2 regions of the Chromobacterium rhizoryzae genome follow, and region 2 is predicted to be linked to the other one. Evidence: riboswitches for the same ligand, from Rfam matches in the RefSeq annotation. Region 2 holds a riboswitch; the other holds the start of a gene.
The links. A riboswitch is a leader RNA that binds a small molecule or an ion and turns the genes downstream of it on or off. The one in region 2 is predicted to bind thiamine pyrophosphate.
Positions count from the first base shown of each region.

Region 1 (11,434 bases), 2.1 Mb from region 2:
GCAGCGTGGTGTTCGCCGACGGCAGCAGCTGGACTTCGGTGCAGATCAATCAGTTCGCCGCGGGCATTTTCATCGGCACCAGCGGCAACGACGTCCTCAAGGGCGGCAAGGGCCATGACCTGCTGGACGGCGGCGACGGCGACGACGTGCTGATCGGCGGCGGCGGCAACGACACCCTGAAGGGCGGCGCCGGCAACGACGTGCTGATCAGCAGCGGCGGCGGCACGGCCATCCTGGAAGGCGGCAAGGGCAACGACACCCTCAAGGGCGGCGGCAGCCAAGACATCTACGTCTTCAATCTGGGCGACGGCCGCGACGTGGTGATCAACAACTCCTTGAACGTCAGCGTCAGCCACCAGAGCGAAATCCGCTTTGGCGCCGGCATCTCGGTGACCGACATCACCGTGGTGCGCGTGGGCGACGACGTGTTGCTGCAACACGTCAACGGCGTGGATTCGGTGCTGATCCAGGGCTGGTTCCTCAGCCAGAGCAACTGGGTGGGCGGCGTGGTGTTCGCCGACGGCAGCAGCTGGACCTCAGTGCAGATCAATCAGTGGGCCAGCGGCATCTATATCGGCACCGCCGGCAATGATGTGTTGATCGGCGGCGCGGGCGGCAGCCTGCTGGACGGCGGCGCCGGCAACGACACCCTGATTGGCCGCGGCGGCAACGACACCTTGAAGGGCGGCGCAGGCAACGACGTGCTGGAAGGCGGCGCCGGGCGCAATGTCTATATCTTCAATCTGGGCGACGGCCAGGACACCATTCGCTATGGCGAAAAGGGCGTCAACCTCGCTTGGAGCAGCTACGAGGAGATCCGCTTCGGCGTGGGGATTTCGGTGACCGACATCACCGTGGTGCGCATTGGCGACGATGTGGTGCTGCGACATGGCAACGGCGTGGACAGCATCACCATCCAGGCCGGCATGTCGGTGCAGAGCTCATGGTCCGGCAGCATCGTGTTCGCCAACGGCGGCAGCTGGAGTCTGCTCGAACTGATCAGCCTGGCGGCCGTGACCCTGAACGGCACCGACGGCGCGGATACGCTGAAGGGAGCCAAGGGCAATGACGTGATCTTCGGCCTGGCCGGGGATGACCAGTTGTTCGGCAATGAAGGCAACGACAGCCTGTTCGGCGGCGCCGGCAACGACACCCTGTACGGCGGGGTTGGCAACGATCTGCTGGAAGGCGGAACGGGTAACGATAGCCTGTACGGCGAAGACGGCAACGACACGCTGCGCGGCGGCGCTGGCAACGATTCACTGAACGGCGGCAACGGCGCCGATCTGCTGGAAGGCGGCGACGGTGACGACACGCTGATCGGCGGCGAAGGCGGCAGCTGGCGTGAAGAGGCGGACACCTTGCGTGGCGGCGCCGGCAATGACCAGTTGAGCACGGCGTGGTATGGCTGGAACGGCACCTTTGAGGGCGGCACCGGCAATGACACCATGACGGGCGGTTTTGGTCGCGACGTGTATCTGTTCAATCTGGGCGATGGCCAGGATCTGATCATTGATCGGGCGCGGGAAGCGACGGATGTGGACACGTTCCGCGATGAACTGCGCTTTGGAGCGGACATCAAGGAAAGCGATATCCAGGTGCTGCGTAGCGGCAACGACATGGTGTTCCGCCACGTCAACGGCCAGGACAGCGTGACGGTGAAGGATTGGTTTGGCGATCGTTTGAACTGGATCGAGCTGATCACCTTCGCCAGCGGCGTGAAATGGACCGCGTTCGATCTGATGAAGCAAGGCGTGCCGCTGATTGGCACCGAGCTGGGCGACACGCTGCGCGGCGGCAATGTCGATGACTGGATGCTGGGCAACGGCGGCAACGATTCGCTGTACGGCGGCAACGGCAACGACCTGCTGGAAGGCGGGGCGGGTGACGACGGCCTGTTCGGCGAAGAAGGCAACGACACGCTGCGCGGCGGCGTCGGCAAGGACCTGCTCAATGGCGGCAACGGCGCTGACCTGCTGGAAGGCGGCGACGGCGACGACACGCTGATCGGCGGCGAAGGCGGCAGCTGGCGTGAAGAAGCGGACACCTTGCGAGGCGGCGCCGGCAATGACCAGTTGAGCACGGCGTGGTATGGCTGGAACGGCACCTTTGAGGGCGGCACCGGCAATGACACCATGACGGGCGGTTTTGGTCGCGACGTGTATCTGTTCAATCTGGGCGATGGCCAGGATCTGATCATTGATCGGGCGCGGGAAGCGACGGATGTGGACACGTTCCGCGATGAACTGCGCTTTGGAGCGGACATCAAGGAAAGCGATATCCAGGTGCTGCGTAGCGGCAACGACATGGTGTTCCGCCACGTCAACGGCCAGGACAGCGTGACGGTGAAGGATTGGTTTGGCGATCGTTTGAACTGGATCGAGCTGATCACCTTCGCCAGCGGCGTGAAATGGACCGCGTTCGATCTGATGAAGCAAGGTGTGCCGCTGATTGGCACCGAGCTGGGCGACACGCTGCGCGGCGGCAATGTCGATGACTGGATGCTGGGCAACGGCGGCAACGATTCGCTGTACGGCGGCAACGGCAACGACCTGCTGGAAGGCGGGGCGGGTGACGACGGCCTGTTCGGCGAAGAAGGCAACGACACGCTGCGCGGCGGCGTCGGCAAGGACCTGCTCAATGGCGGCAACGGCGCTGACCTGCTGGAAGGCGGCGACGGCGACGACACGCTGATCGGCGGCGAAGGCGGCAGCTGGCGTGAAGAGGCGGACACCTTGCGAGGCGGCGCCGGCAATGACCAGTTGAGCACAGGGTGGTATGGCTGGAACGGCACCTTTGAGGGCGGTACCGGCAATGACACCATGACGGGCGGCTTTGCTCGCGACGTGTATCTGTTCAATCTGGGCGATGGTCAGGATCTGATCATTGATCGGGCGCGGGAAGTGTCGGATGTGGACACGTTCCGCGATGAACTGCGCTTTGGAGCGGACATCAAGGAAAGCGACATCCAGGTGCTGCGCAGCGGCAACGACATGGTGTTCCGCCACATCAACGGCCAGGACAGCGTGACGGTGAAGGATTGGTTTGGCGATCGTTTGAACTGGATCGAGCTGATCACCTTCGCCAGCGGCGTGAAATGGACCGCGTTCGATCTGATGAAGCAAGGCGTGCCGCTGATTGGCACCGAGCTGGGCGACACGCTGCGCGGCGGCAATGTCGATGACTGGATGCTGGGCAACGGCGGCAACGATTCGCTGTACGGCGGCAACGGCAACGACCTGCTGGAAGGCGGGGCGGGTGACGACGGCCTGTTCGGCGAAGAAGGCAACGACACGCTGCGCGGCGGCGTCGGCAAGGACCTGCTCAATGGCGGCAACGGCGCTGACCTGCTGGAAGGCGGCGACGGCGACGACACGCTGATCGGCGGCGAAGGCGGCAGCTGGCGTGAAGAGGCGGACACCTTGCGAGGCGGCGCCGGCAATGACCAGTTGAGCACAGGGTGGTATGGCTGGAACGGCACCTTTGAGGGCGGTACCGGCAATGACACCATGACGGGCGGTTTTGGTCGCGACGTGTATCTGTTCAATCTGGGCGATGGTCAGGATCTGATCATTGATCGGGCGCGGGAAGTGTCGGATGTGGACACGTTCCGCGATGAACTGCGCTTTGGAGCGGACATCAAGGAAAGCGACATCCAGGTGCTGCGCAGCGGCAACGACATGGTGTTCCGCCACATCAACGGCCAGGACAGCGTGACGGTGAAGGATTGGTTTGGCGATCGTTTGAACTGGATCGAGCTGATCACCTTCGCCAGCGGCGTGAAATGGACCGCGTTCGATCTGATGAAGCAAGGCGTGCCGCTGATTGGCACCGAGCTGGGCGACACGCTGCGCGGCGGCAATGTCGATGACTGGATGCTGGGCAACGGCGGCAACGATTCGCTGTACGGCGGCAACGGCAACGACCTGCTGGAAGGCGGGGCGGGTGACGACGGCCTGTTCGGCGAAGAAGGCAACGACACGCTGCGCGGCGGCGTCGGCAAGGACCTGCTCAATGGCGGCAACGGCGCTGACCTGCTGGAAGGCGGCGACGGCGACGACACGCTGATCGGCGGCGAAGGCGGCAGCTGGCGTGAAGAGGCGGACACCTTGCGAGGCGGCGCCGGCAATGACCAGTTGAGCACAGGGTGGTATGGCTGGAACGGCACCTTTGAGGGCGGTACCGGCAATGACACCATGACGGGCGGTTTTGGTCGCGACGTGTATCTGTTCAATCTGGGCGATGGTCAGGATCTGATCATTGATCGGGCGCGGGAAGTGTCGGATGTGGACACGTTCCGCGATGAACTGCGCTTTGGAGCGGACATCAAGGAAAGCGACATCCAGGTGCTGCGCAGCGGCAACGACATGGTGTTCCGCCACATCAACGGCCAGGACAGCGTGACGGTGAAGGATTGGTTTGGCGATCGTTTGAACTGGATCGAGCTGATCACCTTCGCCAGCGGCGTGAAATGGACCGCGTTCGATCTGATGAAGCAAGGCGTGCCGCTGATTGGCACCGAGCTGGGCGACACGCTGCGCGGCGGCAATGTCGATGACTGGATGCTGGGCAACGGCGGCAACGATTCGCTGTACGGCGGCAACGGCAACGACCTGCTGGAAGGCGGGGCGGGTGACGACGGCCTGTTCGGCGAAGAAGGCAACGACACGCTGCGCGGCGGCGTCGGCAAGGACCTGCTCAATGGCGGCAACGGCGCTGACCTGCTGGAAGGCGGCGACGGCGACGACACGCTGATCGGCGGCGAAGGCGGCAGCTGGCGTGAAGAGGCGGACACCTTGCGAGGCGGCGCCGGCAATGACCAGTTGAGCACAGGGTGGTATGGCTGGAACGGCACCTTTGAGGGCGGTACCGGCAATGACACCATGACGGGCGGTTTTGGTCGCGACGTGTATCTGTTCAATCTGGGCGATGGTCAGGATCTGATCATTGATCGGGCGCGGGAAGTGTCGGATGTGGACACGTTCCGCGATGAACTGCGCTTTGGAGCGGACATCAAGGAAAGCGACATCCAGGTGCTGCGCAGCGGCAACGACATGGTGTTCCGCCACATCAACGGCCAGGACAGCGTGACGGTGAAGGATTGGTTTGGCGATCGTTTGAACTGGATCGAACAGATCACCTTTGTTTCCGGCACGAAGTGGACCGCCGATCAGTTGATGAAGCAGGGCGTGCCCTTGTTGGGCACCGAGCTGGGCGATACCCTGCGCGGCGGCGCGCTTGACGATTGGCTGGTTGGCAACGGCGGCCATGACGCCTTGTACGGCGGCGAGGGCAACGATCTGTTGGTCGGCGGCCGCGGCAACGACGTGCTTGAGGGCGGCAACGGCAACGACACCTATCAGTTCGAGCGCGGCGATGGCCAGGACGGCATCACCGACACCGGCGGCCAGGATGTGTTGAAGTTCGGCCAGGGCGTCAATGCCGACCAGCTGTGGTTCAAGCGTCAGGGCGCCAGCCTGGAGGTCAGCGTGATCGGCACTGAGGACAAGGTGTCGATTAACAACTGGTTCGGCAATGCCGCGAACCAGATCGAGACCCTCCAGTCCGGCGACGGCAAGGCCCTGGCGGCCAGTCAGGTGCAGGCGCTGGTCAATGCGATGGCGGCCTTCAATCCGCCGGCCGCTGGCCAGGTCAACCTGCCGGACAACTATCAGGCGGCTTTGCAGCCGGTGTTGGCGTCCAGCTGGAAGTAAATCGCTGAGTGGTTCTCTATAGACGGCCGGCCCCTAGGGGCCGGCTTTTTTCATGCCTTCAGAATGGGCAGGGGGGCGAAGCGGCCGCCCAGCACATTGTGGGCGTCCTTGCCCCACCAGCTCTGGATGGCGGTGGCGTAGACCTGGCGGAAGTCGATGGCGCAAGGCAGGTTGCCGTCGTCGACGCCGGCCAATTGCGGGCTTTGCCCATACAGGCCGCCGCGCACGCGCCCGCCGGCGGCGAAATGGACGTTGGCGGTGCCGTGGTCGGTGCCGCGGTTGCCGTTTTCGCGCGGGCGGCGGCCGAATTCGGCGTAGCTGAGCACCAGGGTGTCGTCCCAGCGCCCCTGCTGTTGCAATTGCGTGCGCAATAGCGCGATGCCGTCGGCCAGCTCTCCCAGCAGCCGCGCCTGGGTGGGCGGCTGGTTGCCGTGGGTGTCGAAGCCGGTGAGCGTGATGCGGGCCACGGCGATGGATACGCCGCGGGACAGGGTGTCGGTCAGGGTCGCGACGGCCTGGGCGAAGGCTCCGGCCGGCCGGGGCGCGGCCATCGGCGAATCCGCCGCGGCCACGGGTTTGGCGGCTTGGCTCAGTTCGGCGGCGGCCTGGCGGATGTCGCCCTCCACCTTGAGAATGTGGCCCAGCGCGCCGCTGCCGGCATGGCCTTGGTCCGCGGCCAGTTTGGCCTGGCGCGCGAAGTCTTGCGGATTGCTCAGCACCACCGCGCGGGCGCCGCCGTCCAGCGGGCCCAACGCCTGGCTGGACAACACCACGCCGTCGGCGGCGAATCCGCGCGGCGTCGGCTGCTCGCGGAACAATCGGGTCAACCAGCCCTCGCTCAGGTATTGCTGGCTATTGGACGCGGTTTCCCAAATCTCGATGGAACGGAAGTGGGACAGATTGGGATCGGGATAACCCACCCCCTGCAAGACCGCCAGCTCCTGCTGCTGCCATAGCGGGCGCAGGCCGGTCATGGCCGGGTGCAGGCCCAGGCGTTCGTCCAGCGGCAGCACTTGGTTGCGGGGAATCGCGATGCCGGGGCGCAGCCGGTAATAGTCGGCGCTGGCGTAGGGCACCACGGTGTTGAGGCCGTCGTTGCCGCCCTTGAGTTCGATCAGCACCAACAGGCGTTGATAGCCGGCCGGCGCCAGCGCCCAGCTCAGATTGGGCAGTATGGACACCATCAGGCCGCCGGCCATGGCTTTGAGAAATTGTCGTCGCTGGAACATGGCTGGGTTTCCGTCAGTGAACTTGATAAACCGGGTCCAGCAGCAGCGGGGCGATGGCTTGCGCGCCGCTGCCGGATTCGGGCAGGGGATTGGCCGGCGGCAAGGCCAGCAAGAGTTTGGCGGCGTCCTGAGCGCTGCGGATTTGGTAGATGGCGCTCCATTCATCCGGCTGCAGCCTGATGGAACGCAGGCCGGCGGCCGCCAGCCGGTTGATGCGCGCCTCGCGTCCCTTCATTTCGTCCATGCCGCCGTCCGGCAGCGCAAAGGCGTTGCGCGCAGGCGCGGCGTCGCGGGCGATGCGGTCCAGGAACTGTTTGCGGCTGAGCAAGGTGGCGCTGTTGATCCAGGCCTCGCCGCCCGGCCAGCCTTTGACGTTGGGCGGCGCGAACACGTCCTGGCCCAACTGACGGTTGAGCCCGGCCAGCGCGCGCCAGTCCGGCGGGTTCAGGTCGAAGGTGACCAGGGTGCCTATGGTCAGCTCCAGCGGCGATTTCACCAACTGGCCCTGGCTGCTCCAGAACTGCGGGCTTAGCAGCAGCGCGCGCAGCAAGGGCTTGATTTCGTAGCGGCTGTTGCGGAAGCCGGCGGCCAGCCGCTTGACGGCGGCCGGATCCGGCTTGGGCGAGACGAAGGCCTTCCACAGCTTGGCGGCGATGAACTCGGCGGTGGCCGGCTGTCGCAGCAGCAGGTCCAAGACATCGTCGCCGTTGAAGTCGCCCCGCTGGCCGAAGACGAGCTTGTCGCCGTCGTCGTGCAAGCGCGGGCGGTTGACGAAGCGCTCGTCGCGATCCAGTCCCCAGCCGGTGAAGGCGCGCGCGGCTTCACGGATGTCCTGTTCGCTGTAATGGCCTTCGCCCAGGGTGAACAGCTCCATCACCTCGCGCGCGAAGTTCTCGTTCGGCTGGCCCTTGCGGTTATTGGCGGTGTCCAGATAGCGCATCATCGCCGGATCGCGGGCGACGGCGTGCAGCATGGCGCCGAAGTTGCCCAGCGCGTACTGGCGCAGCAAGACGTTTTGCCGATACATCAGTTGGGGCGAGCGCACCTTGTCCAGCGCGGAGACGAAGTGGTTGTGCCAGAACAGGGTCATTTTTTCGCTGAGCGGCGACGAGGTGTAGCGCATCTCGTTCAGCCACCAGCCGCGCAATTCCACCGCGTGCTCGGCGCGCAGCTTTTGCAGCGCCTTTTTCGCCTCTTCGTCTAAATTGGGCTGCCCCGGCCGCTCGAAGGCTTCGTCGACCCAGGACGGCGGCGGCGTGGCGGCGTTGGCCTGGCTATTGGCCAGCAGCCGATCCACCGCGGCTTCGCGGCTCAGCGGCGCGTACACGGCGATTTGCGCCGGGTTGGCACCGAAGCCGGTGCGGGACAGCAAATGACGCGCGCCGGCGACGCCGATGCCGGCCTGGGCCAGCGGGGGCAGGCTGAGCGCGGCCAGCAGGAGCCCCAGCGCGGTTTTTGCGGTGAAGCGGATGGCCTCTGCCGCTCTAGTCGGCGGCCGGCCAAGGGTGGGCATGGGGTTCAAGCATGGTCTCCAAACGCGCCCGGAGCGGGCGTAAGCATGCATTCAGCTTAGAAGGCGCTTGTCATCGGCGTGTTAAGGCGCGGGTCCACTCTGTTAAGGATTGTTGGCTGCCAGCCGGCGGCCGCTGCGGTATACTGGCGCGCTGTCACCAGGGGTGCCCGCGACGCGGGCTGAGAAAATACCCTGCAACCTGATCTGGGTCATGCCAGCGGAGGGAGCGTGATGCGCGGGCCAGGGCCCGCATTCCGCTTGCTCCGGACTATCGTGTACGGAGATATCCATGAAGCGCTTTTCCTCTTTGATAGCCGTTGCGCTGGCGGTGTCCAGCCTGGCCGCGTCGGCGGCCGAGCTGCGCGTGCTGTCGCACAGTTCTTTCACCGTGTCCAAGCCCTTGCTGGCCGAGTTCGAAAAGCAGAACGGCGCCAAGGTCTCCATCATCAAGGCCGGGGACGCCGGCGAGATGCTGAACAAGCTGATTCTGACCAAGGCCAATCCCATCGCCGACGTGGTGTTCGGCATCGACAACAGCCTGATCGGCAAGGCGCAGCAGGCCGGCGTGCTGGCTCCGGTGCCGGCGGCGCTGGCCCAGGGCGGCAAGGCCGCCTTGCCCGGCGCGGTGAGCATAGACTACGGCTACGTCACCCTCAATTACGACAAGGCCTGGTTCGCTCAGCGCCAGCTGGTGCTGCCCAAGACGCTGGAGGATTTGAGCAAGCCGGCCTACAAGAACCTGCTGGTGGTGCAAAATCCGGCCACGTCCAGCCCGGGCCTGGCTTTCATGTTGTCCACCATCGCCGCCATGGGCGAGGATAAGGCCTTCGCCTTCTGGGGCCGTTTGCGCGACAACGGGCTGAAGGTCAGCAAGGGTTGGAGCGAATCCTACTACACCGATTTCTCCAAGAACGGCGGCAGCCGTCCGCTGGTGGTCAGCTACGCGACCAGTCCGGCCGCCGAGGTGTTCTACAGCAAACAGAAACTGAACGACGCGCCCACCGGCAATCTGCCCTTGAAAGGCGGCGTGTTCCGCCAGGTGGAGGGCGCGGCCCTGGTCAAGGGCGGCAAGGAGGCGGCGCTGGGCGAGAAATTCATCGCCTTCCTGCGCTCCGAAGCGGTGCAGAAGGACGTGACCACCACCATGTGGATGTATCCGGTGATGGACAAGGTGAGTTTGGACCCGGTCTATCGTTTCGCGGAGCAGCCGGCCGCGCACGACACGCCGGACAGCAAGGCGATCGCCGAGCGCTCCCGCCAATGGGTGGCGCGCTGGACCCGAGTGGTGTTGAAGGGCGGGCAATGATTCCGGACATCGAAACGCCGCGGCTGTTGCTGCGCCATCTGGACCCGCAGACGCTGTGGCTGTGCCTGGCCGGTCAGCCGGAAACGGCGGCCGAGCTGCTGGGCGCGCCGCTGGCGGCGGAATGGTTGGACGAGCAGGACTTGATGAGCATGCGGCTGGACGACATCGAGCGCCAGCCCGACTACGCGCCCTGGTCGGTGCGCGCCTTGCTGCGCCGCGACGATCTGACGATGGTCGGCCACGTCAACTTCCACTCCTTGCCCGGCCATCCTTATTTGGGCGGCTACGGCGACGTGGAATTGGGTTACACGATTTACCCGGCTTATCGCCGCCAGGGCTATGCCCGAGAAGCGGTGCTGGCGATGGGGGCTTGGGCGGCCCTGGCCGGCGCGCCGCGGCTGGTGCTGTCCATCGCGCCGGACAATCTGCCTTCGCAATGTTTGGCCGCGGATCTGGGCTTCGTCAAGGCGGGGCAAAGCGAGGATGAAGACGGGGTGGAGGATGTGTTGACCGCCCGCTGGCCGTTGAAGGGAACGCCGTTTTGATGTTGAGCCGTCGGAGCCGCCTGTTGCTGGCGGCGCCTCCCTTGCTGTTTTTGCTGGCGATGTCTATTTCGCCGTTGGCGCGGTTGTTGAAGGAGGGCGGCGAGCCGCTGTCCTTCGGTTTGCTGAGCGATTCCTATCTGCGCTGGCGCATGATGTGGTCGCTGCTGCAGGGTGCGGCGACCTGCGCGCTGGCCTTGCTGCTCGGCGTGCCGGCGGCGTGGGCGCTGGCTCGCTTCCGCTTCGCCGGGCGCGGCCTGGCGCTGCGCCTGCTGATGCTGCCCTTCGTGATGCCCACCCTGGTCGCCGGCGTCGGCGTGTTGGCGCTGTTCGGCCCTCAGGGTTTGAGCGGGCTGAACCTGCAGGATTCGCCCTGGCTGCTGCTGTACGGCAATCTGTTCTTCAATCTGCCGTTGGTGATCCGCGCGGCCGCCGATGGCTTCGCCCAGGTGCCGGCCAGCCGGCTGGCCGCGGCCCGCAGCCTGGGCGCCGGGCGTTGGCGCGCGTTCTGGCGCGTGGAATGGCCGGCGGCGCTGCCCTGGCTGTTGCCCAATCTATGCTTGGTCTTCCTCTACTGTTTCTCCGGCTTCGGCCTGGCGCTGTTGCTGGGCGGCCAGCGTTACGCCACGGTGGAAGTCGAGATTTACACGCTGGTGGCGTATGAGCTGAATCTGGCCGACGCCGGCGCGCTGGCCTTGCTGAGCCTGCTGGTGGCCGGCGGCGTCGCCGCGGTCTACGCCTGGCTGGAGGCGCGTTTGGGCGTGCCGGCGCGCTGTGAGCCGCTGCTCCCCGCGCCCGCGCGGACCTGGACGGACCGCGCCTGGCTGACGGCGGCCCTCGCCATTCTGTTGATCTTCGCCGGCTTGCCCTTGCTGGCGGTGCTGTGGAAAGCGCTGTCCGCGCTCGACGGCCTGGCCGGACTGTGGGACGAGGAATTGCGGCTGGCCTTGTTCAACTCGGCGCGTTTCACCTTGCTGACCGTATTGCTGTCCGGCCTGCTGGGCCTGTGCCACGCGCTGGCCGCCGGGCGCTGGCTGTGGTTGCGGGCCCTGGCCTTTCTGCCTTTCGTGGTGTCGCCGGTCTGCGTGGCGTTTGGCTTGCTGCTGCTCTATCCGAGCTGGAGCGCGGAT
Region 1 is NZ_CP066126.1:1,976,166-1,987,599, forward strand. Features, by position in the region: gene JC616_RS24500 (calcium-binding protein) at 1-5,714, shown strand, start outside; gene JC616_RS09060 (DUF1501 domain-containing protein) at 5,765-6,943, opposite strand; gene JC616_RS09065 (DUF1800 domain-containing protein) at 6,957-8,456, opposite strand; TPP riboswitch at 8,606-8,700, shown strand; gene JC616_RS09070 (thiamine ABC transporter substrate-binding protein) at 8,746-9,762, shown strand; gene JC616_RS09075 (GNAT family N-acetyltransferase) at 9,759-10,307, shown strand; gene JC616_RS09080 (ABC transporter permease) at 10,307-11,434, shown strand, end outside.
Region 1: it holds a riboswitch for thiamine pyrophosphate, as region 2 does, so the genes downstream of both, JC616_RS09070 (thiamine ABC transporter substrate-binding protein) here and thiC (phosphomethylpyrimidine synthase ThiC) in region 2, are expected to answer to the same signal.

Region 2 (11,434 bases):
GCGCACATCGGCCGGCGCGGTGAAGGTCAGCGCGTTGAAAGTCAGCGGCGCAGGGGGAAAGAGGATTTTGCCCTGCGCTTGCTGAGTTTGCAGTTCCCGGTCTATGCCGGCCAATTGCTGTTGAATGACCGGCGTTGACAGCACTTTCTCCCAGTCGGGATGAACGCGGGCCAGGGCGGGAGACAGGTAAGACAATGCTTGCATGGAAAATTACGGCTCTTGCTATCGTGTGGGGGATTGGAATCCGGCAGACCGGTTTCGTTCCATGAAAAAGCCGTTCCCACGGGAACGGCTGGCGACGACGGCGCGCGGCGGCTAAGTCAGTAGCGCGCCATTTGCGGGTCCACTTCCGCGGCCCAGGCTTCCACGCCGCCGGCCAGGCTCAGCACCTGTTCGAAGCCGGCGTCCAGCAGGAAACGCGCCACGTGCGCGCTGCGCACGCCGTGGTGGCAGATCACCACGATGGGCGCGTCCGGCAGCTCGCTCATGCGCAGCGGAATCAGATTCATCGGGATGTGCCGCGAGCCGGGAATCATGCACAGCTGCACTTCCCACGCTTCGCGCACGTCCAGCAGCACCGGCGGCTCCGCGGTGGTGTCGGCCAGCGCCGCCGCCAGATCGCGGGCGCGGATTTCCTGAACCATCAAAACGCGAAGCGTTCCGGCTCTACCGCTTCCGCCTTGGCCAGGCGGGCGATACAGGTTTCGAACAGGCCGGTTTCGCTGAAGCTGGCTTCGGTTTCGCGCTTGATCAGCTTGCAGGTCATCACCGGCAGATCGCCCGCCACCATGATCAGACGGCCGCCCACGGCCAGCTGGTCTTTCAGTTCCTGCGGCACCACCGGCAGCGAGCCGCCGACCACGATCACGTCGAAGGGCGCTTGTTGCGGCAGGCCCAGTACGCCGTCGCCTTCCACCAGGGTCACGTTGGCGATGCCGGCCTGTTTCAGGTTGGCGGCCGCGGCTTCGCGCTGGGCGGGGTCGATTTCCACGCTGTAGACATGCTGGCCCTGCTTGGCCAGCAGCGCGGTCAGGTAGCCGCTGCCGGTGCCGATTTCCAGGATCTTGTCCTTGGCTTGGATGGCGGCGTCCTGAACCAGGCGCGCTTCCATTTTGGGCTGCAGCATGAAGCTGCCGTTGGGCAGCGGCAGTTCGGTGTCGACAAAGGCCAGGCTGCGTTTGTCGGCGGCGACGAACTGCTCGCGTTTCACGTGAAACAGCAGGTCCAGCACGTTCGTGTCAAGTACGTCCCACGGACGAATCTGCTGCTCGACCATGTTGAAACGGGCATTCTCAAAATCCATCAGCTCACTCCGGAGGGGCTTGCCGCCGAGTGAAAAAAGCGGCGGCGTGTCATGACGATAACTTGCGATTATCCCACATTTGCCGTACCTTCACAGCATCGCTAGGGGTCCTGTGCGACGGTCGGCAAGATGATCCATATCCTTGAAAGGATAGGATAATCGTTAAAGATTGTTGCGCGGGTGAGAAACACCCTTGGAACCTGACCCGGATAATACCGGCGTAGGGAAGCGTCAGCTGCCTTCGGCCCGGCATTGTCTTGTCGGACCGGCCCGCAGCCCGCCCAAGCGGCGGTCCGCTCCTTGCGCCATTCATCGACCAGGAGAATCGCCCGATGAACGCGCCCGCAACACCCAATCAAGCCATGGTGGTGGACACCGCCGCCATCCAGCCCTTGCCCAATTCCCGCAAGATCCACGTCGCCGGCAGCCGGCCGGACATCCGCGTGCCCATGCGCGAGATCAGTCAAAGCGACACGCCCACCCAGTTCGGCGGCGAGGCCAACCCGCCCATCACCGTTTACGACACCAGCGGCCCGTATACCGATCCAGACGCCCGCATCGACATCCAGAGTGGCCTGCCGCCGCTGCGCGCCGGCTGGATCGCCGAGCGCGGCGACTGTGAGCAGCTGGCCGGCCTGTCCAGCGAATACGGCCGCGCCCGCGAGGCCGACCCCAAGCTGGCCGAGCTGCGTTTCAACCTGACGCGCCAGCCGCGGCGGGCGCTGCCGGGCCGCAATGTCAGCCAGATGCATTACGCGCGCCGCGGCGTCGTCACGCCGGAAATGGAGTTCGTCGCCATCCGCGAGAACCTGCGTCGCCGCGAATACCTGGACGCGCTGCGCGAAGCCGGCGGCAAGAACAGCCGGCTGGCGGAACTGATGACGCGCCAGCATCCCGGCCAGGCTTACGGCGCGGCGCTGCCGGAGGAGATCACGCCGGAATTCGTGCGCGCCGAGATCGCCGCCGGCCGCGCCATCCTGCCGGCCAACATCAATCACCCCGAATCCGAGCCCATGATTATTGGCCGCAATTTCCTGGTCAAAATCAACGGCAATATCGGCAATAGCGCGGTAACGTCTTCGATCAGCGAAGAAGTCGACAAGATGACTTGGGGCATACGCTGGGGCGCGGACACCATCATGGACTTGTCCACCGGCAAGAACATCCATGAAACCCGCGAATGGATCATCCGCAATTCGCCGGTGCCCATCGGCACCGTGCCCATTTATCAGGCGCTGGAAAAAGTGGGCGGCAAGGCCGAGGACCTGAACTGGGAAATCTTCCGCGATACGCTGATTGAACAGGCCGAGCAGGGCGTCGATTACTTCACCATCCACGCCGGCGTATTGCTGCGCTATGTGCCGATGACCGCCGGCCGCATGACCGGCATCGTGTCGCGCGGTGGCTCCATCATGGCCAAATGGTGTCTGGCCCATCACCGCGAAAACTTCCTCTACACCCATTTCGAGGACATCTGCGAAATCATGAAGGCCTACGACGTGGCCTTCAGCCTGGGCGACGGCCTGCGGCCGGGCAGCGTCTGGGACGCCAACGACGAGGCGCAGCTGTCGGAATTAAAGACTCTGGGCGAGCTGACCGCCATCGCCTGGAAACACGATGTGCAGGTGATGATAGAGGGCCCCGGCCACGTGCCCATGCAGCTGATCAAGGAGAATATGGACAAGGAGCTGGAGTGGTGTCACGAGGCGCCGTTCTACACCCTGGGGCCGCTGACCACCGACATCGCGCCCGGCTACGACCACATCACCTCGGCGATAGGCGCGGCGCAGATAGGCTGGTACGGCACCGCAATGCTGTGCTACGTCACCCAGAAGGAACACCTGGGCCTGCCGGACAAGAACGACGTCAAGGAAGGCATCATCACCTACAAGCTGGCCGCGCACGCGGCCGACCTGGCCAAGGGGCACCCCGGCGCGCAGATCCGCGACAACGCGCTGTCCAAGGCGCGTTTCGAGTTCCGCTGGGAAGACCAGTTCAACCTGGGGCTGGATCCGGACAAGGCGCGCGCCTTCCACGACGAGACCCTGCCCAAGGACAGCGCCAAGGTCGCGCATTTCTGCAGCATGTGCGGTCCGCACTTCTGCAGCATGAAGATCACCCAGGACGTGCGCGAATACGCGGCCAAGCAGGGCATCAGCGATCAGGACGCGCTGGCGCGGGGGATGGAGGTCAAGTCGGTGGAGTTTCTGAAGGGCGGCTCCAAGCTTTACGACAAGGTGTGAGCCCGGAGTCAGGAGAAAACGGCGGCCGCGGCCGCCGTTTTTCATGGCGCAAGGGCCGGCGGCGGCGGCGGCGATTCGGGTCTATCATCAGACATCCCCTCATAGGAGAAGCGTCATGGACACCAGCGAACATTCCCTGTCCGGGCTGTTCCGCCAGTTGGGCCTGGCGGACGAGCCCGCCGCCATCCGCGCCTTCATCGCCAGCCATCCCTTGCCGCGAAACGCGGTGCTGGCCGACGCGCCGTTCTGGACGCCGGCGCAGGCGGATTTTCTGCGCCAGGCTTTGGCCGAGGACGCGGACTGGAGCGAGGAGGTGGATGAGCTGGCGGTGTTGTTGCAGCTGGGCTAGGGTTTCAACGCGCGCAGCAGCCCCCGCACCGTATTGGCGGCATTGTCGGCGGCGATCTGCATGAAGGTGTCCATTTCATTGGCGTGTTCGCTGCCGCCGGCCAGATCGGACAGGCTGCGGAAGGCGATGAAGGGCACGCGGTTGGCGTGCGCCACCTGGGCCACCGCCGCGGTTTCCATATCCACCACTTGGGCCTGATAAGTCTTGGCCAGGTAATCGCGGTAGCCGGCGTTGTCCATGAAGATGGGGCCGGACAGGCCGTTGCCGCCGGCGACGATGCGCGGCGGCGCGGACAGGCAGCGCTGAGCGGCGTCGCAGCCGCGCAGGGTGTCCGCCGGCAAGTTCTTGGCCAGCCGCAGCAGTTCCGGGTCCACCTCGAACCAGAAGCGGGTTTCGCTGCCGCCGTCGGCGGTGGCCAGCTTGACGTCGCGCGGGTGGATCATGCCGTAGTGGGCGCGCGCGGCCGGGTCCGCGTACGGCGGCGGCGCGTAGCGGCCGGGCGCGGTTTCTCGCGCGTAGATGGCTTCGGCGTAATTGCCCCAGCGCCGCGGCACCGCCACGTCGCCGATGCGCAAGCGGTCGTCCACGCCGCCGGCGATGCCGCTGAACACGATGCGGCTCACATTGAAGCGGTCCAGCGCCAGCTGGGCGTTCATCGCCGCATTGCTCATGCTGACCCCGCTCATGAACAGCAGCACCGGCCGGCCTTCCAGTTGCGCGGTGGTGAAACGCACGCCGTTGACGCGGTATTCGCGTTTATCGACGGCCTGGTTCAGCAGCAGGGTTTCCTCCGGACCGAAAGCCGAAACCACGGCGGTGCGCGGCGCCGCGTCCAGAACGGGGGCGCCGTGGACGGCGGCGCTCAGCGCCAGCAGCGCGCCAACTAACTGAACCTTGAATGCTTTCATGACGAAAATCCGGATGGAAATGGAATCGCGCCATGATAAACGGTTTTCGCGTCGAAACCGCGCATCAAGTCAGCAAGAATCGGAATGCCAAACGGGTTGATCGGCCTGAAACTGAAGCTGTCGCCGCGCCGAAGACCGGCGCGGGCCTCATTCACTTTCAGGAGGAAACTCAATGGGCGCATTGATCAATAAAACCGCCATCGTCACCGGCGCCAGTTCCGGCATCGGCATGGCGGCGGCCAGGCTGTTCGCGAGCGAAGGCGCGCGCGTGGTGCTGGTGGCGCGGCGCGCGGCCAAGCTGGATCGGCTGGTGTCGGAAATCGTGGCCGGCGGCGGTCAGGCGGCGGCTCTGGCCGGCGATCTCACGGAGGAAGATTGCGCGCGGGAGGCGGTGGAACTGGCGCTGGATAGATTCGGCGGCCTGGACGTCGCCTTCAACAACGCCGGCAGCCTGGGCGCGCTGGGCAGCCTGGACCAGGTGTCGCTGGACGGCTGGCGCGCGACGCTGGACAGCAATCTGAGCAGCGCCTTTCTGTGCGCCAAGCACCAACTGCCGGCCTTGTTGCGCGGCGGCGGCGGATCGATGATCTTCACCTCGTCCTTTGTCGGCCACGCCATCGGTTTCCCCGGCATGGCCGCTTACGCGGCCAGCAAGGCGGGGCTGGTGGGGCTGGCGCGCACGCTGGCGGCGGAATACGGCGCCCGGGGCCTGCGCGTCAACGCCTTGTTGCCGGGCGGCACCGACACCGAGATGGGCCGCGCCGCGGCGGCGACGCCGGAGCAGCGCGAGGCGGTGGCCGGCCTGCACGCGCTCAAGCGCATGGCCGCGCCGGAGGAGATCGCGCGGGCGGCCTTGTTCCTGGCGTCGGACGCGTCCAGCTTCGTCACCGGGACCACCTTGTTCGTCGACGGCGGCGTGTCCATCGGCAAGCTGTGATCAGAAGCGGGCCACCATCTTGCGCTTCACCGTGTAATCCGGCCGCAGGCTGGCTTCGCTGTCCATGAAGTAACGGTTGCTGTCCAGCAGGAAGTGCGGGTCGTTCAGTTCTTCCGGATCGGCCCAGTCGCACAGCAGGTGATAGAGCGCCTGCGCGCTGTGGCAGCGTTCCAGCGCCTGGCGGAACGGCCGTTCCGCGAACATGCGCGCGCAGCTGGCCAAAATATGCAGATGGGCCTCGCGGCTTTGCCGCGGCAGGAGCAGCACCAGCGCGGTATGCACCGCTTGTTGGTCCGGGGCGTCGAAGGCGATGGGGGTTTGCAGCCGCAGCAGCAGCGCGCGGGCTTCCGTCAGGCCCTCGATGCGGGCGTGCGGCAGCGCGAGGCCGTGGCCGAGCGCGGTGCTGCCGGCCTGTTCGCGCTCATGCAGCGCGGCGGCCAGCGTCGGGCGGTGCAGGGCGTGGCGCTGGGCCAGCTGGGAGGCGGCGTGTTCCAGCAGCGCAGCCTTGTCGGCCAGGGTTTGATTGAGCAGGATGTCTTGCGGGCCGCAGAGGTCGGGCAGGGTCAGCATGGCGGATTTCTCCTTTGGCTAGGGGTGCGACCTCATCCTAGTCAGCAGGGGCTAAAGATCCGCTAAAGAAAACGCGCGGCGGCATAAAAATGCCGCCAACGCGGCCGGGCTTATTTTTGCTCGGATTGCGGCTGCTCGGCCTTTTTCTCCTGGGCCTGCAGCGCGCCCTTCACGGCGGAAGCCTGTTCTTTCAGCTTGTTCACCTGCTCTTTCAGTTCCGGGCTCAGCGCGGCGGCCGCGGCGCCTGCCTGTTTGGCGACGCCGATGGCGGCGCTGGCCTGTTCCTTGAGCTGGCCCAGCGGCGCGCTGCTGTCCTGCAGCGTGTTGTGCACCGTGCCGATGGCGCTGGAGGCGGACTCTTGCAATTGGTTGGTTTGCTTCTCGCTGCAAGCGGCCAGAGCCAGGGCGGAAGCGGCGGCGATCAAAAGCGTGGCGCGCATGTAAACGTCCTCGTTGGGGAAAATGCTGTATTGAGCGCCGGCGAAGGCCGAAGTTCCGGGGTGGCTCCTGGCTGCAAGGCCAAGTGGTTCTTATGACTCCGTCTTGCTTGGGCCACAATGCGCGCATTGGGCGCGTTTGCGCCGCCACTGGAGATCGGCATGAGCGATACGCTTTCCATCCGCCCGTTGCGGGCCGAAGACTACGAGGCCTGGTTGCCGCTATGGCGCGGTTATCAGCGTTTTTACCAAGTGACGATGGACGAGGCCACGGTCATGGGAACCTGGCGGCGCTATCTGCTGCCGGATCACGCGATGCGCGGCTGGCTGGCCTGGGACGGCGAGCGGGCGGTGGGGCTGGTGCACATCGTATTGCACCCCAGCAGCTGGACCTTGGGCGATTATTGCTATTTGCAGGATTTGTTCGTGGCCGAGGATTGCCGCGGCCTGGGCGCCGGGCGGCAACTGATCGAATGGGTGTACCGGTGGGCGCGCGAGCGCGAGTGTTCGCGGGTGTATTGGCTGACCCATGAGACCAACGCCACCGCGCGGCGGCTTTACGATCAATTGGCGGAGAACCTGGGTTATATCCAGTACCGCAAGCAATTGACGCCTCTTTAGGAGCGCCTCCGCTCAGGCGTTCAGAGCGGCCGCCAGCGTCCCCGGCGCGCGTTCCACATGCAGCCGCGGCGCGCCGTGCCAGTCGGCCAGCTTTTGCAGCGCGGTCTTGAGATCGGCGCTCAGCCGCGCGCTGTGGCGAACGCCGGGCTCCAGGTAGAGCGCCTTGACCTCGAACACGCCTTGGGCGCGATGGGCCTTGGCGTCCAGCCGGCCCACCAGCTTGCCGCGGTTGAGTATGGGCAGCACGAAATAGCCGTACTGGCGTTTGGGCGCCGGGGTATAGCATTCGATGCGGTAGTCGAAGTCGAACAGCTCCGACGCGCGCTTGCGGTCCCAGACCAGCGGGTCGAACGGCGACAGGATGGCGGTGGCGGTGGCCTTGAGCTCGCCGGAGACGGCTTGGGGCAGGCGTTCCGCCAGATCGGCGTCGACGAAGACGTCGTGCTGCCAGCCGTCGATGCGGGCCGGAATCAGTTCGCCGGCATCGGCCATCTGGTGCAGCATGGCGTCGTAGCGGCCGCGCTTGAGCCGGTAGTAATCGGCCACCCAGCCGGCCTTGACCACGCCCAGCGCGCGGCAGCTGTTGCGCAGCATCCGCCATTGCGCCTGTTCTTCGGTGGGCAGGTCGCGCGCGTCGTCCCAGCCGGGCTTCACCCGTTCCGCCAGATCGTAGACGCGCTGGAAATTGCGCCTCTCCCTGACCATCAGCCGGCCCAGCGTGAACAACACTTCCAGATGTCGTTTCTCCGGCTTCCAGTCCCACCAGCCGTTGCCCTTGCCGTCCTTGCGTTCGAAGTCCGCCGAACGCGCCGGGCCGTTGACGCGGATGCCGTCTATCAGCGCGTCGATGTCGGCGCGGTGCTGCTCCAGCCAGCGCAGCGAGAATTTCCAGCCCATCGCCTCGGGTTTGAGCATGCGGTGGCGCAGCAGGCCGTAGTCCTCGGCGGGAACGAAGCAGGCTTCGTGCGCCCAGTATTCGAACAACCGGCCTTCGGCCAGCAATTGGTCCAGCCAGGCCGGATCGTAGGATCCCAGCCGGCTGTGCAGCACCAGATAGGGGCTGCGCGCCACCACGTGTATGGTGTCGATCTGCAATAAGGCCATGCGGCGGATGGCAGCCAGCACGTCGGCCTTGCCGGCTTTGCGGCGCGGCGGGCTCAGCAGGCCTTGGGCGGCCAGTTGCAGATGACGGGCTTGCTGCGGCGACAGGTGCAAAATGGACATGGCATGGTCATCGGTAGGACAAGTGGATGACTATAGCAAAAACCGTTTTGCTCAGGGGGGCGCTAAGTCCGGCTTAGGGTTTGGAGGGGGGGCGACCGGAGAAGAACTGCTTCACCAATTGTTGATAACTGCCATCCTGGCGCATTTTCTCCAGCGCCTGGTTGAAGCGCTGCAACAGCGGCAGCTGCGGCGAGGTTTTGTTGATGGCCAGATAAGTGGCTTTGCTGGCCAGGATGGCCGGCGCCACCGCGAGATTGGCGTAGGCGCCGTTTTGCATTCTGGCGTCCATCGCCTCCTGTATCGCCAGCACCGCGTCCAGATTGCCGCGCTGCAGGAGTTGCAGGTTCTGGCGGTCGGAGTCGCCGTCGTAGGCGCTGAACCGCTTGTCGGCGCGGGCGCGGTCGAATTCGTCGCCGTAGCTCCAGCCCGCCATCACGCCGACGCGCTTATTGTCCAGATCCGCCAGGCTGCGAAAATCGATGGGGCGTTGGCGGAGGTAGACCACCACGATGCGTTCCTGATACAGCGGCAGGCTGAAGTCGTAACGCTGTTCGCGGTTGACGGTTTTGTAGATGCCGGCCGCCGCCATGGCGCTGCGGTCCAGTTCGAAGATCGCGCGGCGCCACGTCAGGGCCCGGAACGCATGGGGAATGCCGGCTTTATCGCAGACGGCGCTGACCAGGCGCGGGTAGAGACCGCCGACCCGTTCGTTCTCCTCGTACATGAAGGGCGGCGCGTTGGCGTCCACCGCCACGGTCAGGATGTCCGCGTCTTGCCCGCGGCAGGGCGCGGTCAGGCAGGCGCCGAGCAGCAGCAGGGTCAGGCCGAGGCGGCGGATGCTAGCGATCATCGAGAGGAATCCGGAACGTGCTGATCAGCTAAGCATAGCCGCTGCCGCGGCCGACGACGGGCAAACGAAAACGGAACCCTAAGGTTCCGTTTGCTGTGACGCTCAGCCGGCGTTCAAGGGTAGACGATGCGCAGCAAATTGGTGGTGCCCGGCGTGCCGAAGGGCACCCCGGCGATGATCACCATGGGCTTGCCTTGTTCCGCCAGGCCCAGCTTGGTGGCGGCGAAGGTGGTTTTCACCACCATGTCTTCCAGGTTTTCCGCGTCCGGGCCGTTATAGGCCACCACGCCCCAGACCAGGGTCAGCCGGCGCGCGGTGTTCAGCCGCGGCGAGATGCCGAGTATGGGGGTGTGCGGGCGCTCGCGCGCCAGCCGCAGGCAGGTGGAGCCGCTGGTGGTGAAGGCGGCGGACACGGTGACCGGCAGCAGCGAACCCACTTTGCGCACACAGGCGGCGATGGCGTCGGCGCGGTCCGGCGCGTCGGCGGCGCTGTAATCCAGCGCCATCACCCGGCGGTAGTCCGGCGCGCTTTCCACGCGGCGGATCACCCGGTCCATGATGCGCACCGCTTCCAGCGGGAATTGGCCGGCGGCGGTTTCCGCCGACAGCATCACCGCGTCGGCGCCTTCGTAAACCGCGGTGGCCACGTCGTTGGCCTCGGCGCGGGTGGGCGTGGGCGCGGTGATCATCGATTCCAGCATCTGGGTGGCGACGATGACCGGGCGGCCCAGATGACGGCACTGATGGACGATGCGGCGTTGCACCACCGGCACGTCTTCCGGCGGCAGCTCCACGCCCAGATCGCCGCGCGCCACCATCACCGCGTCGGCCAGTTCGGTGATGGCGTCCAGCTCGTCCACCGCCGACGGTTTTTCGATCTTGACCATGATGCCCAGCTTCTGTCCCACCAGTTCGCGCAGCTCGCGCACGTCGTTGGCGGTTTGCACGAAGGACAGCGCCAGCCAGTCCGCGCCTTCCTTCAGCGCGAATTCGGCGTCCAGCCGGTCTTTGTCGGTGATGGCGGACAGGGGCAGGATGGTTTGCGGCAGATTGAAGCCTTTGCGGCTGGACAACTCCCCGCCCACCTCCACCCGGGTGGCGATGCGGCGCGCTTCCACTTGTTCCACGTGAAACGCCAGCTTGCCGTCGTTGACCAGGATGCGATGGCCGGGCTTGAGCGCGGCGAAGGCTTCCGGATGCGGCAGGCTGGCGCGTTGCGCGTCGCCGTCCACCTCGTCCAGCACGAAGTCGAAGGCGTCGCCGGTGTTCACCATCGTCGGCACGGCGAACTGGCCGATGCGCAGCTTGGGTCCTTGCAGGTCCACCAGCACGCCCAGCGGGCGGCCGAGCGCGGCTTCGGCGGCGCGGATGGAGGCCAGGCGCGCGCGATGATCGTCGTGGCTGCCGTGGCTCATATTGAGGCGGAACACGTTCACGCCGGAGCGCGCCAGTTCCAGGATGATTTCGGGCGTGCTGGAAGCCGGGCCCAGCGTGGCTAGGATTTTGGTATTGCGAAGCATGACAGTCCTTTATGCCCGGTCCGGCCGCGAGGCGTTGCGCGGCCTGGCGTGGGCGGTGTTGTTTTGCCAATCACATCCGTGCGTCTTTCCATCTAGGCTGCGCCGCGTTTGATGGAACTGTCTGTCATGCTGCCACAGTCGGACTGTAGCGGCTTGACTACGTAAGGCCGGCGGCGTTTAAGGCCGGAAAACGCGCGGCCTGTGTGCGAATCCCGCCACTGGATCAGGGTGAATGTTCGTTTTTTGCGCGTTTTACCCTTTTCAGCGGCAAGCGAGAGAAGCCGCCGAAAAGCTGGCCCTAGGGGGATCTTGGGACCAGAGCAGGGTTATTTTATCTCCAGATAAAGACAAAAACTTTGTTGCAACACAGAGTCAGTGGAGAATCATGGCGGCCAATGCGCTGCAACATAGGGCTTTTACTCGATAACTTGCTGAAACGGCACCCTTTGTAGTGGAGCGCTACAGGGAGCAA
Region 2 is NZ_CP066126.1:5,249,289-5,260,722, reverse strand. Features, by position in the region: gene JC616_RS24145 (uracil-DNA glycosylase) at 1-204, opposite strand, end outside; gene JC616_RS24140 (rhodanese-like domain-containing protein) at 321-644, opposite strand; gene JC616_RS24135 (protein-L-isoaspartate O-methyltransferase family protein) at 644-1,303, opposite strand; TPP riboswitch at 1,397-1,547, shown strand; gene thiC (phosphomethylpyrimidine synthase ThiC) at 1,666-3,546, shown strand; gene JC616_RS24125 (DUF2789 domain-containing protein) at 3,662-3,895, shown strand; gene JC616_RS24120 (5'-methylthioadenosine/S-adenosylhomocysteine nucleosidase) at 3,892-4,803, opposite strand; gene JC616_RS24115 (SDR family oxidoreductase) at 4,976-5,740, shown strand; gene JC616_RS24110 (PTS sugar transporter subunit IIA) at 5,741-6,310, opposite strand; gene JC616_RS24105 (hypothetical protein) at 6,421-6,750, opposite strand; gene JC616_RS24100 (GNAT family N-acetyltransferase) at 6,910-7,368, shown strand; gene JC616_RS24095 (winged helix-turn-helix domain-containing protein) at 7,381-8,592, opposite strand; gene JC616_RS24090 (substrate-binding periplasmic protein) at 8,666-9,442, opposite strand; gene pyk (pyruvate kinase) at 9,556-10,962, opposite strand.